DNA from 2 places in the Actinopolymorpha cephalotaxi genome. Region 2 is predicted to be linked to the other one. Evidence: predicted binding sites of a transcription regulator. Region 2 holds the regulator's gene; the other holds the start of a gene.
The links. Region 2 encodes LexA, which represses DNA repair genes until DNA is damaged. Its sites were predicted from a motif close to TCGAACANNTGTTCGA; they were not measured.

Region 1 (4,931 bases), 2.9 Mb from region 2:
CGCGGTACACCGACAGGTGCCCGCCGACAGGATCGTAGAGGCCGAGCGCGCCGCCGTACCTGCCGTACTCCGGTTGGGTTCCGACCGCGAGCAGCCCGTCGCTCGGTGAGTACGTCGCGTCCAGGGGACGGGTCTGGTCGTTGCCGAGGGTCGTCACCCGGACGGGCCCTGCGCCGGGCGACATCCGGAACAGGTAGGCCAGCGTGTAGACCGACAGCCACACCTGCCCGCGCACAGGCGTCATCGCCTTCGCCTCACCGGGCAGGAACACCCGCTTCGACGTGCCCGTCGCCAGGTCGTGCACCTGGACTCCGGCCTTGCCGCTGACGTAGACGCGGGGCCCGTCGGTGGCGATCGCCATCGCGAGTTCGGGTGCCGGCGGCATGCCCGCCTGGGTGATGTCGACCCCGTCGTACTCCCCCGTGTCGAGGTCGTAGCTCACCACGTTGCTGGTGAGGATGCCGCGCAGAACGCGTCCGTCGAGGACGATCCGGCCGAAGTACGCGCCGTCGTAGGGAACCAGCAGCGAGGTGAGCGAGCCGGTGTCCCGGTCGTACTTGTAGAGCGTGCCGGACGGGCGGGTGCCGAAGTAGACGTCGTTGTTCGCCGCGTCGATGGTGATGGCGGTGATGTAGGAGTCGTTCGGCGCCTGCACGACCTCGTAGTGCGTGGGGTCGGCGGTGTCGATCAGCAGCATCGTGCCGGTCGCGGACAGTCCGGCCGCGAGGAGGCCGTCCTCCAACGCGAGGGTCGCGACGAACGTACGGTCGGCGAACTCCGGAGGCAGGATGTCCCTGCCGGCACCGGTCACCCGGTCGATGGCCATCAGATGTGCGTGCGCCCCGACGCCGGCGTAGATCGTGGTGTCGTCGACGGCGATGCTGCGGACGTACTGTTCGCCCGGCACCGCCGTTCCGTAGTCGCGCTTCGCGCCGGTCGCGGGGTCGTACTCGAAGACCCGGCCGCGCGGGTACGTCCCGCCGTAGACCTTGCCGTCCGGTGAGGTGTCCAGCGCCCAGATGAAGTCGTCCGGCCGGACGTCGGCGACCTTCGTGACCGACGTGCCGGTCGTGTCCACGCGGTAGAGGTCGCCAGGTGCGTACGTGCCGACGTAGAGGTCGGCGCCCACGGCGGTCGTCGCCCACGCGCCCTGCCCGGTTGGCAACGTGTACCGCTGGGTGACCCGCTTCTGTGCCGGGTCGTACGCGCCGACGACGGTCGGGCTGACCCCGCCGGTGTTGACGTAGATGCGGTCGCCGATCGGCTCGGATCCGTTGAGGACGGTGACCTCGGACGCCGGGCCGAGGTCGGTGATCGTCGGCGCGACCTGAGGCGCTGCTGCCGACGCGTGCGCGGGCCTCGCGCCGGCCGGAAGCGCTGCCGCGACCGCGCCGACACCGGCTGCCCCGGCCGCACCGAGCAGTCGTCGCCTGGAGATGCCCTCGGGTGCGCGTTCGGGCGTCGTCATCGGTTGCCCTCCAGTCCGATCCGAACGAGGTGGCGTCCGCGCAGTGCGTACGACGGGAAACCAGTCAAAGTTTTCGGTCCGGACTGTAATTGTGAATCGGCACCCACGACAGCCCTCGGCCGATCCACGTCCACGTTCGGCCGTTTCACTGTCCGGCCGACAGACCGTCAGCTCAGGAAGCCGAACGCCTGCACGAGGTTCGCCTCGGCGATCATCCGCGTGCCCTCGTGGTCGGGGAAGTCGGTGTCGAGCATGAGCAGCGGCTTCGCGACGAGCGACAGGTGCATAGCAAGCCGATAGAGCGCGAGCCGCTGCCTGTCCAGGTCCTCCCGGCGAAGGGCCGCGTAGTGCTTACCGAAGCGGATCCGCAGGAAGGCGTGCTCCCATTCGACGTCGAAGAACATCAGGCCCTCGATGTCGATGAGGACCGGGGCACCGTCGGAGTCGACCAGGACGTGATCCGGTCCCAGCTCACCGTGGATGAGGCCGTACGCGGTACGAGAGCCGACAGCACTCGCCAGCAGCCGCAGGACGTCGGCGAACTCGTCGTGCGCCTTCGCCACGCGCCGGTCACGGGACGCGGCGCCGGCGAGATCGGCGAGCGCGTTGTCGAGGACGACCTGCTCACACGAGGAACCGATCGGTCGATCGCCGGCGTCGACCAAGGCGACCTTGCCGTACGCCGGTCCGAGGTCGGCGTGCATCCGGCCGAGCGCGGCATTCAGCCGGTCCATGACCGCGCTCGCCGCCGCCGGATCGCTTGCCAGCAGGGTTTCCAGGTTCGGCCCCTGGAGATCCTCGACGACCGCGACGTCCGCCGGGAAGTGCGCCCGGCTTCGGTCCGCGAGGTAGACCTGCGGGCTGCGCACCCCCACCGCGTCCAGGTGGGCGCGCGCGGCCTCGAACAACTCGAAGCCGGAGGCGTGCGAGTCCGGGTCCCAGCTGTAGACAATCGCCGTGCTGTCGTCGTCGAACGCGAGGCGGTACACGCCCTTCTTGGTGCCACCGGCCAGGGGTTCGGTGGCGACCAACCGGCGGCCGTGGCCGAACGCCGCGCGGGCGAGCGCTGCCAGGTGTTCGGGGTCGGCGAACCTGCGTTCTGCGGTCACCAGCCGATCCTGGCCGCCGGAAGGACAGTCGCACAAGACAATTCGGGCATACGCGAAACTCACAGGTCAGGCACAGGCGGTTCGAGGACGAGGCCGAGGTTCTTCGGGCCGCGGAAGTCCAGGCGTACGGACTCGCACACGCCACCCAGCCCGCGGTGGTGCCCGGCGACGGCGGCCAGCAGTTCGGCCTGGCCCAACTTGTGGGAGCGATCCCAGAAGTTGCAGCACGGCACCACCAGGACAGGACGGGTGACGGCCGAGTCGACCACCTCCCGCAGCGCCTCGTCCGGATGCAGCCCGACCACGACGTCGTAGAAGTCGGCCATCCCCGCGGAGTACTCCTCCGCCCGGCCGGGCACGCCCTTCAGCGTCCAGCCGCGCGGGTCCACCACCTCGCACTCCATGCCGAACCGCTTGCGCAGCAGCCGCGCCAGCATCCCCTGGCCACCGGCCACGTCCGCGACGTACTTCGCGGTCGGGAACCGCTCACCGACGTACGCGGCGACCACCTCGAAGCGGGCCGGGTCACCGTGGAACCGATGCCGGCTCATCCCCCGCCCCCTTCCATGAACTCGCTGTCACGTGACCGCCATTGAACCGTCGACCGCGACGGCGCGACAATTCCCTGGTGCAGTTCAGCGCGGACGTTCGTGATCGGGTGTGCGGCGAACGCCTGTTCGAAGCATCGGGTAGGGTCGGGGCTGTGACTTCGGCGTTCCAGGGCTCCCTGCTGGACTTCGCCGACGAGCCGGGCCTGGCCGAGCTCGCCGGCGCCGTCCGCCGGGTGCCGCTCAGTTACGGAGCCTGGATCGACCTGCGGCCCGGTTGGGTGCGCGGTTCGGACGAGCTGTTCGAGCGGCTTTCGCAGATCGTCCCGTGGTACGCCGAGAAGCGGCAGATGTACGACCGGGTGGTCGACGTCCCGCGGCTGCTGTGCTTCTACGACGAGGACGTTCCCCTTCCCGACCCGCTGCTCGATCAGGCGAAAGCCGCCCTTGACAGCTACTACGCCGAGGAGCTGGGCGAGCCGTTCCGTACCGCCGGCCTGTGTCTCTACCGCGACGGCAGTGACAGCGTCGCCTGGCACGGTGACCGGATCGGCCGCGGCAGCACCGACGACACCATGGTGGCGATCCTCTCCCTCGGCGCCCCGCGCTCCCTGCTGCTGCGGCCGCGCGACGGCGGGGAGACGATCCGCCATCCGCTCGGCCACGGCGACCTGATCGTGATGGGTGGCTCCTGCCAGCGCACCTGGGAGCACTGCGTACCCAAGAGCAAGGGAGCGGTCGGGCCGCGGATCAGCATCCAGTTCCGCCCACGCGGCGTGCGCTGAGCCCGGACGAGCCGACCCGACCGGTGGGCGAGACGGCGCAGACCATGGCCGGACAGCTCGCCGCCCGACCGTCCGATGCCGTGGTTGGCTGGCGTCCATGCACATCGATCTCAGCGGACGGGTAGCCATCGTCACCGGGGCCGGGCGTGGAATCGGCCGTGAACTCGTGCGCCGGCTGGCCGCCGAAGGGGTCACCACGGTGGCGCTGGACGTCCACCCCGACGACCTGGACTCCCTCGGCGCCGAACTCGACGCCGAGAGCAGCGTGCCCGCGAGCCAGTTCGTCTGCGACGTCACCGACTCGGCCCGCATCCAGGAGGTCGTCGAGGAGACCGTACGCCGGCACGGCCGCATCGACATCCTGGTCAACAACGCCGGCATCGTCGCGGGCGGGCCCGTCGACGTCCTGTCGGAGGAGAGCTGGCGCCGCTGCCAGGACGTCAACCTGACCGGGACGTTCCTGATGTGCAAGGCCGTGGTGCCGGTGATGAAGGAGCAGCGGTCCGGGCGCATCATCAACGTCTCGTCGTTCGCCGCGATCGTGCCCACCGCGGGCGGTTCGGCGTACGCCTCGGCGAAGGCGGCGGTCGCGCACTTCACCCGCGCCCTCGCCGGCGAGCTCGGCCCCTGGAACATCACCGCGAACGCCTACGCCCCGGGCATGGTGCCCACGCAGATGAACCACTTCGCCGAACGCTCACCGGACGAACAGGACCGGCTGCTGGACCTGCTGACGATCCGCCGCTGGGGTACGCCGGACGACATCGCCAACCTGGTCTGCTTCCTCGCCTCCGACCAGGCGGGGTACGTCACCGGCACGCTGATCGACGTCAGCGGCGGCAAGCTCGCCACCCAGATCCCTCGCGCCGCCTACGACCGCGCGGCCCGCGCAACCTGAGGGCCTGAGCTGTCCCCCGGTCAGGCCTTCAGGTGTTCCCGCAGCCACGTCGCCGCCTGCGTCACCGCGGCCCGGGCGGCTCCGGTGTCGCGCAGCGCGTCCAGCATCACGAAGTCGTGGATC
Region 2 (4,931 bases):
ATGCGGGTCCCGCCGCACACAGAGTTCGCGCGGTGGGGTTGGGGCAGGCAGGTTCAGCGCGCCTGGACGGGGACGACCAGCCGCTGGCCGACGCGCAGGTCACCTGCGCGGGACACGTCGTTGAGCCGGGCGATCTCGTCCACCGTCGCCCGCGGGTCGGCACCGGGGGTGAGCTGGGTGGCGATCCCCCACATCGTCTCCCCCGGCTCCACCGTGATCGTGGTCGTGGCCGTCGAGTCAGCGGCACCACGGGCCGCGGCGCCGAACGCACCCTGCGCCAGAAGCCCGAGAACGCCGACGAGCGCCAGCGTCGCCATGGCCGTCAGCGTGGTCAGCACCAGCCGGCCACGCCTGGTCAGGCGGAGAGTCGACGGGTCGGACCGCCCGCGGGCGGCCGGAAGCACGCACGACCGCACGCCCCGCGGTCGCGGGGGGCGTCGACGAGCCCCCGGTGCGGGGCGCACCCGCCCGGGCGCCACCTCGCTCGCACCGCCCCGAGCCGTGCACGGCGCCTCCACTCGGGCGGCCGCCTCCGTCTCCTCGTGCGGCACCCGCAGGAACGGACGGACGCCGCGCGGTCGGAGCTCTCGCGGCCGAAACTCTCGCGGCCGGGCGTCGCGGGACCGGACGTCGCCCGGGCCCACCGGCGGCGCGACCGGGCTGAGGTGCCTTTGGCCGCGGTCCGGAGCACCGCCGGCCCGACGGGACACGAAGTCCTCGAGATAGACCACCGACGCGCTGTTGCTCATCGTCCGACCTCCCACGAACACCGATTCACTTCTGTCACGCCTTCGCCGTCCACCACGCCGCCGGCGGCGGCTTCCGCTGCACACATCCGCGCCACCACTTCCGCTTCGGCGCTCGAACGACTGTTCGACCTTCTTACTGATGGATTTCTACACCAGCCCACCGACAAGCACCAGAGTTCGCTCGAAAACACGTTCGACGCAGACGCCCGGAAGCTCCGTTACCCGGCATTTCGGGACTCCGGTAAATCAATCGCGACACGCGTCGAACAGATGTTTGAAAGTGCTCTGACCAGGCTCTAGGCTCACTTCCGAGGGCCGGCAGAGTCGCGGCCCGACATCTGTGGAAGGAGACAGCCGCTATGCCCAAGCGGAAAAACACGGCGACGGAGTCCCCTACGGCGAACGTCCGGGAGCTGCCCGACGGGCCGCCCGACGCGACCGGACTCACTCCACGCCAGCGACGCATCCTCGAAGTCATCCGAGATTCGGTGGAGACCCGCGGATATCCCCCGGCGATGCGTGAGATCGGTGAGCTGGTGGGCCTCACGTCCTCCTCGTCGGTGGCACACCAGCTCAGAGTCCTGGAGAGCAAGGGCTTCATCCGCCGCGACCCCAACCGGCCCCGGGCGCTCGAGGTGCTCGCACCGTCCGCGTCCACCCGGCGGGCGTCCCTGTCGGGGGTGCCGGCCTACGACGAGACCGACAGCGGTGAGGACCGCCCGGCGCCGGCATTCGTGCCCGTGGTGGGCCGGATCGCGGCCGGTGGCCCGATCCTGGCCGAGCAGTCGGTCGAGGAGATCATGCCGCTGCCGCGCCAGCTCGTCGGCGAGGGTGAGCTCTTCCTGCTTCGCGTCCGGGGTGACTCCATGGTGGAGGCGGCCATCTGCGACGGCGACTGGGTGGTCGTCCGTCAGCAGCCCGAGGCGGAGTCGGGCGAGATCGTCTCGGCGATGATCGACGGCGAGGCGACCGTCAAGACGTATCGGCCCCGTGACGGAAAGGTGTGGCTGGTGCCGCACAATCCCGCGTACGAGCCCATCCCTGGAGACGACGCCGTCATCCTCGGTAAGGTCGTCGCGGTCCTACGTCGGGTCTGAGCAGGCTGCGACGCTCGTCACAGGAGTTATCACCGGGAGCGACATGTCCGACCCAGCGGCGGAGACCGGCACCACGACCGGATCCAATCAGGCACCCGTCAACGCGAGTGTCGCGGAATCCGGACGGCCCGGACCCCCGCCGAAGGAGCCGCTGGACCCCAATGCCGGGAAGAGTCTCACCATCGAGGTGGACGGGACGCGATGGGCACGCGTCCCGATCCAGACCGCTCTGTTCGGTCGAGGTGACCCGGTGGCGGACAAGCTCAGCGACTACGTCGTCAAGACGGTCCGGCTGGCCGAGGACGACAGCAGGTTCGAGGGCGCCTTCGACGAGCCGTGGTACGTCGTGGTGAGCGAGAAGATCGTGGCGATCTCCCAGGGCCGGTCCTACTTCACCTGGGAGATCAACCCGACCCCGGCGGCCCGGGTGCTGTCGAAGTGGGTGCAGCGCACACCGCACGGCATCGGACTCGGCAGCCCGTGGACCATGCAGCTGGCCATCAAGGAGGCCGGCCTGCCACGCATCGTGGTCGCGGCCGGGGCGAGCGTCGTGGGCAAGGCGCTGGGCCGGCGAGGCTGGTTCTACCGGGTCGCCGGTCACCGGGTCAACGCGATCGACGGGCCCACGCCCTACTCCGCGTTCCCGTCGAACGTCTCCGCGAAGCTGCCGCCGAAGGCCCCCGACAAGATGGCCGCCGAGATCACCGCGACGCTTCGCAAGGTGCTCCCGTCCGGTCCGGCCGGCACGCTCGGCGGCACCGTGGTGATCGACTCCAACGACCTGGGGCGGGACGTCCTGGGACACGACACCAGCCGGCCGATCGAGTTCTTCGCCGAACTCTTCCGCGACAACCCGTTCGGCCAGGGCCGGCAGCAGACACCTGTCGCGGTGTGCGTCCACCGTCCCTGACCGGGCCGTGACTCGGCGACACCAGGTCGACACCCATCCGGCCCGGCCGCTGTCTCACTCCTCGCGGGCCGACCGCAGTCGGCGCAGCGCACCGAGCGCGACGTCGCGGTCTCCGGTGAACCACATCGGCGGCAGCGACGCGCGCAGGTAGTTGCCGTATCGCGCGGTGACCAGCCGCGGGTCGAGCACCGCCACCACGCCACGGTCGGTCGACCTGCGGATGAGCCGGCCGACCCCCTGCGCGAGCAGGAGTGCGGCGTGAGTGGCGGCCACGGACATGAAGCCGTTTCCTCCCGCCTCGTCGACCGCGCGCTGACGCGCCGAGGTCAGCGGGTCGTCCGGGCGCGGGAACGGAATCCTGTCGATGATCACGAGCTGACAGGCGTCACCCGGCACATCGAGGCCCTGCCACAGCGACAGCGTCCCGAACAACGACGTGTCCGGCTCGGCCGCGAACCTCCGGTGCAGCTCACTCAGCTGCCCCTCGCCCTGACAGAGCACCTCGACTCCCAGCCGGTCCCGCACCGCCGCGGCCGCCTCCTCCGCCGCCCGGCGGGACGAGAACAACCCCAACGTCGCGCCGCCGGCCGCCTCGACCAGCTCGCTCACCTCGTCCAGGACCCGCGGGGAGATCCCGCCCCGGCCGGGTGGAGCCAACCTGCGGGCGACGTAGAGGATCGCCTGCCGCTCGTAGTCGAACGGCGAACCGACATCCAGACCCCGCCATGGCAGCGGCTCAACGATGTCCTTGCCGCCCTCGCTCGCCGATCCGCCGTCCTGGTCGCCGGTCCGATCGGTCGCCGGCTCCCCGCCCGTCTCACTCCCGCCACGTCCCTTCCGGCCGGCCCCGTCCTCACCGTCCGGGATCCGGTCGACCGGACGCAGACCCACCGACCGGGCGGCGGAGTCGAAGTCCCCGCCCAGCTTCAGCGTCGCCGAGGTGAGGACGCAGGTCCGCTCGGAGAGCAACTTCTCCCGCAGCAGCCCCGCCACCGACAGCGGCGCGACCCGTAGCTCCGGACCACCCCGCTCACGTTCGGCCACCCACACCACGTCGTACGGCGACAACCCGCTGACGCGCTCGGCGACGTCGCGGATCTGCTCGACGTAGGAACGCGCCTGCCGGCGACCCGACTCGGCGTCGGAGTCCTTCTTCTCGCTGGGAAAGGCCGACCAGGCCGCGCGCGCGGAGTCACGGACCAGCGCGACCGCGGCGGTGAGCTCGGAGCTGGGGGTCTCCACCCTGCCCAGCGGGGCGGACGCCAGCGCCGAGCGCAGCGCCTCCCCCGCGTCCTCCAGCGGATCGGCCTCACCGCCCTCACAGAACGGCGTCGCCCGCCGGGCAGCGCGTTCGATCATGCCCGGGGAGAGCTCGGCCGAGGCGGTCCCGGTCACCCGGGCCGCGAGTTCGTGCGCCTCGTCGATGATCACCACGTCGTAGTCCGGCAGCACCGAGATGTTCTCCAGCGCGTCGATCGCGAGGAGCGCGTGGTTGGTGACGATGACGTCGGCCCCGTGAGCGCGCTCACGGGCGCGCTCGGCGAAGCACTCGGCGCCGTACGGGCACCGCTGCGCGCCCAGGCACTCCCGGGAGGACACCGCGACCTGTGCCCAGGCGCGGTCCTGGTGGGTGGGCGCGGCGTCCCGGTCCCCGTCGCCGCCGGTCTGCGCCTGCTTCGCCGCCCACGACCGAAGCTCCAGCACCTGCCGGCCGAGCGGACCGCTCGGCACGCGTTCCAGCAGTGCGCCCTGCTCGTCGGGCACACCGTCGCGGACGCGGTGCAGGCAGGCGTAGTTGTGACGTCCCTTGAGGATGGCGTACGACGGATGGCGTTCGAGCCGCTTCTCGATCGCCTCCGCGAGCTGCGGAAGGTCGCGCCCGACCAGCTGGGACTGCAATGCGAGAGTGGCGGTGGCCACCACGACGGGACGCCTGCCGCCCCCGGGGTTCAGGAACGCCGGTATGAGGTAGGCGAGGGACTTCCCGGTGCCGGTACCCGCCTGAACCACCAGGTGCTCGCCGGTGGAGATCGCCCGGGCGACCGCATCGGCCATCACCAGCTGGCCGGGACGCTCCATGCCGGCGAGCGCGTCGACGGCGTCGTGGAGCAACTCTCGCACGCGGTGGTCGGGACGTTGCTGGTCGGCGGAACCCCGCGCTGCGTCGGCCATCCC

Region 1: a site for LexA is predicted at 3,243-3,258, ahead of FHR37_RS18840 (alpha-ketoglutarate-dependent dioxygenase AlkB). Genes of this name have one in related genera too.

Annotation. Positions count from the first base shown of each region.
Region 1 covers NZ_JACBZA010000001.1:4,263,381-4,268,311, forward strand. The annotation lists gene FHR37_RS18825 (PQQ-binding-like beta-propeller repeat protein) at 1-1,468, opposite strand, end outside; gene FHR37_RS18830 (phosphotransferase family protein) at 1,636-2,577, opposite strand; gene FHR37_RS18835 (hypothetical protein) at 2,637-3,128, opposite strand; gene FHR37_RS18840 (alpha-ketoglutarate-dependent dioxygenase AlkB) at 3,281-3,910, shown strand; gene FHR37_RS18845 (SDR family NAD(P)-dependent oxidoreductase) at 4,008-4,808, shown strand; gene FHR37_RS18850 (alpha/beta hydrolase) at 4,829-4,931, opposite strand, start outside.
Region 2 covers NZ_JACBZA010000001.1:1,404,563-1,409,493, reverse strand. The annotation lists gene FHR37_RS06345 (LysM peptidoglycan-binding domain-containing protein) at 54-749, opposite strand; gene lexA (transcriptional repressor LexA) at 1,109-1,846, shown strand; gene FHR37_RS06335 (hypothetical protein) at 1,890-2,756, shown strand; gene FHR37_RS06330 (ATP-dependent DNA helicase) at 2,811-4,928, opposite strand.